Regions from separate parts of the Megasphaera intestinihominis genome, predicted to be linked through region 2. Evidence: riboswitches for the same ligand, from Rfam matches in the RefSeq annotation. Region 2 holds a riboswitch; the other holds the start of a gene.
The links. A riboswitch is a leader RNA that binds a small molecule or an ion and turns the genes downstream of it on or off. The one in region 2 is predicted to bind S-adenosylmethionine.
Positions count from the first base shown of each region.

Region 1 (4,604 bases), on a different contig from region 2:
ACCTTAACATCTTCAGCTCCTCCGCACAGATCCATTTGTTTTTTTTGAGTATAGGAGGAATTTCTATGAATGGTGTTGTTTTAGTCACTTGTGCTATCGTCATCCTGGCGGTAGCCTATCGGTTCTATGGCAAGTGGCTGGCTAAGACGTGGGGCATCGACCCCAACGCCCTGACGCCGGCCCATCGCCTGGAAGATGGCCAGGATTATACGCCGTCTTCTAAGTTCACGGTCTTTGCCAATCAGTTCTCGTCCATCACCGGTGCCGGCCCCGTCACGGGCCCGATCATCGCCGCTGCCTACGGCTGGCTGCCGGCTTTCTTATGGCTCATGATCGGCGGCGTCTTCTTCGGTGCCGTCCAGGACTTCGCAGCCCTCTACGCATCCATGAAGAATGACGGCAAATCCATGGGCGTCCTCATCGAAAAGTACATCGGCACGACGGGCCGCCGCCTGTTCCTGCTCTTCTGCTGGGTCTTCAGCCTGCTGGTCATCGCCGCTTTCGGCGATATCGTCGCTACGACGTTCAATGGCTTTGCCAAGGATGGATCCATGGTCCTGCCCAATGCGGCTGCCGCTTCCATTTCCATGCTGTTCATCTTCGTCGCCATTGCCTTTGGCCTGTTCATCAAGAAGTTCAATCCCAGTGAAAAAGTACGCTTCGTCATCGCCATCGTCCTCTTGATCGCCATGCTCTATGTCGGCATCGACCTGCCGATTTACCTGGACCGCATGACCTGGCTGTACATCATCTTCGCTTATATTTTCTTTGCTTCCATCATGCCCATGTGGCTCCTGAAACAGCCGCGCGACTACATCAGCGCCTTCCTGCTGCTCATGATGATCGCCGGCGGCGTCATCGGTATCTTCATCGCCCAGCCGACGCTGAATATGCCGGCCTTCACGTCCTTCTCGGTCGGCGGCAAGGATTTGTTCCCAATCCTGTTCATCACCATCGCCTGCGGTGCCGTTTCCGGCTTCCACAGCCTCGTTTCGTCCGGTACGTCGTCGAAGACCCTGGATAAGGAACAGGATTCGGTCTTTGTCGGCTACGGTTCCATGTGCGTCGAATCGGTCTTAGGCGTCGTTTCCCTGGTCATCGCCTGCGCTGCCGCTTCCAACGGCCACGTCGCTTCGGGCACGCCGTTCCAGATCTTCTCCGGCGCCGTCGCTGGTTTCTTCACCATGTTCGGCCTGTCCCAGACGGCAGCTGCCTGCATCATGACCATGTGCGTATCGGCCCTGGCCCTGACGACCCTCGATGCCGTCGGCCGTATCGGCCGTATGTCCTTCCAGGAACTGTTCAGCGTCGATGAAGGACAGGAAATGAACACGATCCAGAAAATCTGCGTCAATAAGTATTTTGCTACGGTCATCACCTTGTTCTTCGGCTTCCTGCTCTGCTTAGGCGGCTACATGAACATCTGGCCTCTCTTCGGCTCGGCCAACCAGCTGCTGTCGGCCATGGTCCTCATCTGCCTGACGGTCTTCCTCAAGACGACAGGCCGCAAGAGCTTCATGCTCTACATCCCCATGGTCGTCATGTTCTGCGTTACCATGACAGCCCTCGTCGAATCGGCTTATGCCCTGATCATCAAGATTGCCTCGGGTAACTGGTCGTTCCTCATCGAAGGACTGCAGTTCGTCCTGGCCATCGCCCTCATGGTCCTGGCCATCTCCATCGTCTACTACTGCGGCAAAGAACTCGTCCACGCCGACAACAAAACGGCCCATCACGACGCCCAGCCCACGGCGACGCATTGAGGGTGTCAGCAGTCAGCAGTTAGCGGTCAGTAGTTAGCAGTTAGCAGCTAGGGGTTAGGGGTTAGCTGTTAGACACTAACGGCTAATCCCTAAAAAGGGCCTGCTGTATATACAACAAGCCCTTTTTACTTATAAAAAAATATAATTTATAAAGTTAAATTCCTATCTAAAGCCATAGGTATAACGTTTACATTGTAAAATATGAAAGTTTTTGCTTAAAATCCCTTGACAATATACTCTGTAAAGTGTACACTCTTGGTAACGTTTCCGATAGGAAGCTATTCATTTTAGTCATCAAAGAGGTATGTTATCATGGGGTACTTAAAAAATTTGACCATCATGTGTTGTATGATATGATCGTATTGTACAACCATTCATAAGGACAATACAATACGAAACCTATTCATCCAGAGCAGCTGAGGGACTGGCCCGATGACGCTGCGGCAACCTACGTAGGTAAGGTGCCAATTCCAGCAGGAAATAACCTGGCAGATGAAGTCATGGGCATACGTCTATTTATAGCGCCATCTGCATCAGCAGGCGGCGCTTTTCTTTTTGCCAAAAAGGAGCTGAGTACATGGAGCATGTGGCAACGTATTTGACAGAGCTGATTGGCAACACGCCGCTCTTGGAACTGACTCATTGGCAGGCTCGGCACGGCCTCAAGGCCCGCGTCCTGGCCAAGCTGGAGTACATGAACCCCTTGGGCAGCGTCAAGGACCGCGTAGCGGCAGCCATGATCGACGAAGGGATACGGCAGGGGAAGATCAACAAAGATACGGTCATCATCGAACCGACGAGCGGCAATACCGGCATCGGCCTGGCCCTGGTCGCCGCCGTGAAGGGCCTGCACCTGATCTTGACCATGCCCGATACGATGAGCCTGGAACGGCGTAAGATCGTGTCGGCCCTGGGGGCGGAAATCGTGCTGACACCGGGCATCGAGGGGATGCGCGGCAGCATCGGCAAAGCCGAAGAATTGAGGGATTCTTACGGCAATGCCTTCATTCCCCAGCAGTTCGACAATCCGGCCAATCCGGCCATCCACCGCCAGACGACGGCGGAAGAAATCTGGCGCGACACGGACGGCAAGGTAGATATCTTCATTTCGTCCGTCGGCACAGGCGGCACCATCACCGGTACGGCCCAGGGCCTGAAAGGCCATAAGCCGGACGTCCAGATCGTCGCCGTCGAGCCGAAAGATTCCGCCGTCCTGCACGGCGGCCGGCCGGGCCCGCACGCCATTCAGGGGATTGGCGCCGGGTTCATCCCGAAAGTTTTGGATATATCTCTCGTAGATGATGTGATCGACGTATCCAATGAGGACGCCTACGGCCGGGCCAGGGAAGTCGCCAAGACCGACGGCCTTTTGGTCGGCATTTCGTCCGGTGCGTCGCTGCAGGCGGCCCTGGAACTGGCCAGCCGGCCGGAAAACGAAGGCAAGACTATCGTCGTCCTCCTGCCGGATGGCGGCGAACGCTATTTATCGACGGCTTTATTTGAGGGGTAAGGAATCTAAGCCGGTATAGAGGGGGAAAGAAAATGAACAAGAAGCGCATCATAGCTATACTGGCTTTTTCGGCGGCACTCGCCGTCGCCGGGGCCCTGGCTGGCTGCGGACGCAGCGATGACGCCGGGGGCGGCGGCACGATGACGCTGACCAATGTCTCGTATGATCCAACCCGTGAGTTATATAAAGAATACAATGAATTATTCCAGCAGCACTATCGTGAGACGACAGGCAAGGATATCCGCATCATCCAGTCCCATGGCGGATCGGGCAGTCAGGCCCGGTCGGTCATCGAAGGCAGCAAGGCCGATGTCGTGACCCTGGCCCTGGCCCACGATGTGTCGCTCATCGAAAGGGCCGGCCTCATCCATGAAGGCTGGCAGGGGGATTTCGCCAACGATTCGGCGCCGTACACGTCGACCATCGTCTTCCTGGTCCGCAAGGGGAACCCGAAAGGGATACGCGACTGGGACGACCTGGTAAAGCCCGGCGTGAGCGTCATTACGCCGGACCCGAAGAGCAGCGGCGGCGCCTGCTGGAACTTCCTGGCCGCCTGGAGCTGGGGCCTTGACCATTTCGGGGGAAATGAAATCAAGACCCGGGCCTTCATGACCGACTTGTACCGCAATGTGACGGTCATGGATTCCGGCGCCCGCGGCTCGACGACGACCTTTGTCGAAAACGGACAAGGTGACGTCCTTATCGCCTGGGAAAACGAAGCGCTTTATTCGATGCGCGAATATCCCGATAAGTTCGACCTCGTCGTGCCCAGCATCAGTATCCTGGCCCAGCCCAGCGTGGCTGTCGTCGACCGCCTGGCCCGGCGCAAGGGTCATGAAGAGGCGGCTCATGAATACCTGGCCTACCTCTATTCCGATGAGGCCCAGGAACTGGCCGCCAAGAACGGTTTCCGGCCGTCTAATCCGGATATCCTCCGGCGTTATGCCGACCGCTTCGATCTCAAGGTCAAGCTGACCAAGATCAGCGATTTCGGCGGCTGGGAGGCTGCGTATGTTAAATTTTTCAACGACGACGCCTTGTTCGATAAGATCATGGCCGACGTCAACGGCGATGCATAGGAGGGGAGCCGGATGAAACACTTTTTTGCCCGTTCCGGCGGGCGCAATCAGATTATTCCCGGCTTCGGCCTGTCCATGGGCATGACCCTTACCATGTTGTCCCTGCTCATCCTCATCCCGCTGGCGTCGGTCCTGGCGCACTCCCTGCAGCTGACGGCCAATGACTATGCCAAGCTCATCACCAACAGCGGCATCCGCAACGCCTTCATCACCAGCATTTCCTGTTCTGTCCTAGCGGCTTTGGTCAACTGC
Region 1 covers NZ_JBBMEU010000025.1:17,498-22,101, reverse strand. Annotated here, with positions in the region: gene WMO23_RS05500 (carbon starvation CstA family protein) at 66-1,763, shown strand; SAM riboswitch class I at 2,164-2,262, shown strand; gene cysK (cysteine synthase A) at 2,341-3,273, shown strand; gene WMO23_RS05490 (sulfate ABC transporter substrate-binding protein) at 3,306-4,352, shown strand; gene cysT (sulfate ABC transporter permease subunit CysT) at 4,365-4,604, shown strand, end outside.
Region 1: it holds a riboswitch for S-adenosylmethionine, as region 2 does, so the genes downstream of both, cysK (cysteine synthase A) here and metK (methionine adenosyltransferase) in region 2, are expected to answer to the same signal.

Region 2 (4,604 bases):
CCGTGGAGGACGTAGGTTTTTCCTTGTTCATCGCTTCCGATAACTTTAACTGCCTGGCGTTGTTCCGGTGTCAGCGTAAAGGGAGCATCGCCAGAAAGGGTCGGCAGGATATTCGTCGTCCTGGCCGGCCGCTGGCTCCAGCGGGCCAGGCCTGTCGCACAGAGACGGCGCATGAGGTCGCGGCTGTAGCCCTGGCCCTGCCAATAGGAAACGGCCCCTTCCCCCTTCTCTTTCAAGGCCTGGAGCAGTTCCTGCTGGCGCCGCCGGCCGTGGAGGATGTCTTCGTCATCATCGTGGACGAAGGAAAGCCAGTCTTCCATCTTGTCGGCAATCTGGTTCTTGTAATAAGTCCGGCTGGTCAGGACCTGGCGGGCCAGGGCCGTTTCGACGAGGTCCCTGCCGAAGCGGCGGACAAGGCTGCCCTTTTCACGGCTCCCCTTGTCGGCGACATAGGCCTGGAGCTGCCGCCCTTCAGGACTCACAGGCGCAGCCGGGCCGACGGACAAGATTTCCTGGCGGACCAGGCCCTTCTTGTCGATCATGAACAGGCGCAGGGCTTCGGAAAGGTTGCAGACATAGTAGTCGCGGATCCAGATGGCCGTGCGGATCATTTCTTCCTGGAAGCCGGTCTGCGTCGAAAGCAGGCCTTCGACGGGCTTCAGTGTGAAATCGGCCGGTTCGTCCAGCTGTTCATGGAGGGCGACGACGATGCCCTCTTCCCGGCGATGACCAAAGGGCACGAGGACGCGGCTGCCGACGCGGACGGCCAGACCATCGGGAACGGTATAGGAAAAAGTCTGCTGCAGCCGTTTCGCCGTCGTATTGATGATGATTTCAGCAATCAAAAGGACACCTCCTTTGTATGGGGCTGTCGCACTAAAAAACTACAAACTGCAAACTCAATACCCAAAAAGAGGCTGTCTTAATGGGACAGCCTCTTTTCTGGATGTTCAGTTTATCGAACCGCCTCTTATAAGCCGGCTTCTTTGCGGAGCGTTTCGGCTTTGTCTGTCTTTTCCCAAGGCAGGTCGAGGTCGTTGCGGCCGAAGTGGCCATAGGCAGCGGTCTGTTTGTAAATCGGGCGCTGCAAGTCGAGCATGGCGATGATGCCAGCCGGACGAAGGTCGAAGTTCTTTTCGATGAGTTCGACGATCTTTTCGTTCGGGACTTTGCCCGTACCGAAGGTTTCGACGTGGATGGAAACCGGGCGGGCTACGCCGATGGCATAAGCCAGCTGGATTTCGCATTTATCGGCCAGGCCGGCAGCGACGACGTTCTTGGCGACGTAACGGGCTGCATAAGCGGCCGAGCGGTCGACTTTTGTGGGGTCCTTGCCGGAGAAGGCACCGCCGCCATGACGAGCCATGCCGCCATAGGTATCGACGATGATCTTACGGCCTGTGAGGCCCGAATCGCCCTGAGGACCGCCGATGACGAAACGGCCAGTCGGATTGATGAAGAGTTTCGTCTTGTCGTCGAACAAGCCTTCCGGCAGTTCCGGTTTGATGACGAATTCGAGGAGGTCGCTTTCGATCTGTTCGCGGCCGACTTCGGGGCTGTGCTGTGCCGAAATGACGATCGTATCGATGCGGACCGGTTTGCCGTCTTCATATTCGACAGTGACCTGGGTCTTGCCATCGGGACGGAGATACGGCAGTGTGCCGTCTTTGCGGACTTTGGCCAGGCGGCGTGCCAGGCGGTGTGCCAGGGAAATCGGCAGCGGCATGTAGTCGTCCGTTTCGTTGGTAGCATAGCCGAACATCATGCCCTGGTCGCCAGCGCCGATAGTATCGAACTTATCCGTATTGCCTTCTTTCTTTTCCAAGGCATCGTCGACGCCCATAGCGATGTCCGGGGACTGTTCGTCCAGGGAAACGAGGACGCCGCAAGTGTCGCAGTCAAAACCATATTTAGCGCGGGTATAGCCGATGTCACGAATCGTTTCGCGGACGATGTGCGGGATATCGACGTAGCACGTCGTAGAAATTTCACCGACGACATGTACCATACCAGTCGTTACCAGGGTTTCGCAAGCAACGCGAGCGTTTTTATCTTTTGCGAGAATGGCATCCAAAATGCTGTCCGAAATCTGGTCAGCCATTTTATCGGGATGGCCTTCGGTGACGGATTCGGATGTAAAGAATTCACGATTTTTTGCCATGAGTGATCCTCCTTAAAAAAAAATTCCCCTCATCCATGACTTCATGAGAGGGGCTTCTAATCCCCATCTGCCAGTATATCACTGCTGGAATTAGCACCTTTCATAGCTGAAGGTTGCTGCGACATCACAGGGCCAGTCCCTCCGTCGTCTCTTGATGGTTCTTTATTTGGTTTGCTCATCCATTATAATTCAAGTCCGCCTATTTTGCAAGTGTTTTTTATGCCTAAAAAACATTGTCTACTAGACGTTGCCCTATAGGCAGGGTTATAATGGAGAAGATAGAAAGGATGATTAGATATGACCAAATTGCGGCCTAGAGATATATTCTTCAACGACCCTTATTTTGATTATGCAACCTGCAGCAAGCCCGGCGACCTGCGGCTGGCCAAGCGGGTAGAAGTATTCGGCAAATGGTACAAGACCCCGAGCCTGGTGACGACCCTTCTTTCCCAGGAACGGCTGACCTTCAGCCGCCACACCGGCACAGACCAGGAAGACGCCTTGGTACTGCGCATCTACGAACGGACGGCCGACCGGCTGCTCATCAATACGTATTATACGTCCAAACAGAACCCGGAAGAAATCTACGCCGGCACGATCCACCTCGAACGCTACGATATGGCGCAGACTATGGAATCTTTTTCCTATATGGGCATCATCGACCTGCTCATGCTCCAGACGGACAGTCAGATTCTCGGCTTGACCGACGTCTTTGAAGACGTGCAGATGGCCAAGCACGCGGCAGCCCATGCCCTGGGCATCTATCTCATGGTCATCTGCGACCAGCCCTGGTCCGACGAAGCCGTCACTGGCGGCCAGGAAACGCCGGCCATGATGATGGGCAAAGAAAAAGAAGAACTTCAGCAGCTGCGGGAAGAAAAAGCCCAGATGGACGCCGACCGGGAAGAACTCCTGCGCCTGCGCCTGGAAGCCAAGAACCGCACGGCCGTCCTTTCTGAACTGGAACGGCTGCGCCAGGAACTCGATGCGGAAAGGACGGGCCGCGAACAGGACCGCAAACAGTATGAAGACCGTATCCGCAAGCAGGAACAGTATATCGAAAAGATAAAGGAAACGGCATCCAGCCAGATTGCCGAACTCCTGGCCCTGCGCAAGGAACTCAACAAGCGCCAGGTGCGGCCGGATATGACCAAAGGCCAGGCGCCGCGGAAAGTGACGCCCCAGGAAGCGTCGCGTTCCGTCCGGGACCCGGAAGACCGCGGCCTGGACCTGCCCTCCTTCATGACCCAGCGCGATTATACGCGCCAGCTGGACCGCTTCCTCACGGGCCGTCAGATAGCCCTGGCCGGCGGCGATCCCGACTGGCAGCGCCGCATCCAGCGCCGTTTCGGTGCCGTCCTCCTCATCAGCGGCCAGCCGGGCGATGACCGGATGCTGAAAGAAGCGTCCCTCTTAGTCGTCAACCTGGAAGACGGCAAGACGCCCCTCGTCCGCTGGGCCATTACGGAAGCCAAAGAAAATAACTGCCCCATCCTCTCCGTCGGCCCGACCAACCTCAACGGCTTCGCCAAAGCCATCGTAGGGCGGGTTAGTGGTTAGTGGCTCGTGGTTCGTGATTAAAAAAACATACTATTAAGCCCGAATGGGCTATGATCGAATATCACAGCGGGACGCCTTCCAGGCGTCCCCTACGCACAAGGCCACGGGCCGTGTATTTTTTTGTGATCGGCCCATAGTTTGTAAAGATACTTTTAAAGTTAAATTCATTTGCTAACTGCTAACAGCTAGCTGCTGACTGCTAAAAAGGACTGTCGCACATGCGACAGTCCTTTTTCTGCAAACTCCCTGCTATCAACTATTCTTTTTCGCCATAATGGCAGCCGCGCGGGCTACGATGATGGCAGCGAGTTCGTCTTTATCCATTTTTTCTAATTTTTCCATAGAGCCGTCCGGGAAAAGCAGGGTGGCGATGTTGGTCGTCCCTTTGAAGCCGGCTCCTTCGGCACTGACGTCGTTGGCGACGAGCATGTCGAGGTTCTTCTTCTTGAGCTTCTTCGTGCCGTATTCGATGACATTCGTCGTTTCGGCAGCAAAGCCGACCAGGGTCTGATGGGTCTTGCGCTGGCCCAGGCCATAGAGGATATCCGGGTTCTTGGCCATTTCGATGGTCAGGGTATCGTCGTTTTTCTTGATCTTGTTTTCCGCCGGATGGGCCGAACGGTAATCGGCGACAGCTGCGGCTTTGATGACCAGGTCGCAGTCGTCATAATAGGAATCGACGGCAGCTTTCATGTCACGCGTACTGCCGACATCAATGCGGCGGGCCAGGCCTACAGGTGTCTTGAGGTTATCCGTCGTCCCGGCGACGAGGGTGACTTCAGCACCGGCCATGACGGCAGCCTTGGCGATGGCAAAGCCCATGCGGCCGCTGGAATGATTGCCGATGAAGCGGACCGGGTCGATAGGTTCCCGCGTGCCGCCA
Region 2 covers NZ_JBBMEU010000037.1:2,821-7,424, reverse strand. Annotated here, with positions in the region: gene priA (replication restart helicase PriA) at 1-845, opposite strand, end outside; gene metK (methionine adenosyltransferase) at 971-2,161, opposite strand; SAM riboswitch class I at 2,222-2,322, opposite strand; gene WMO23_RS07205 (hypothetical protein) at 2,459-3,721, shown strand; gene coaBC (bifunctional phosphopantothenoylcysteine decarboxylase/phosphopantothenate--cysteine ligase CoaBC) at 3,974-4,604, opposite strand, start outside.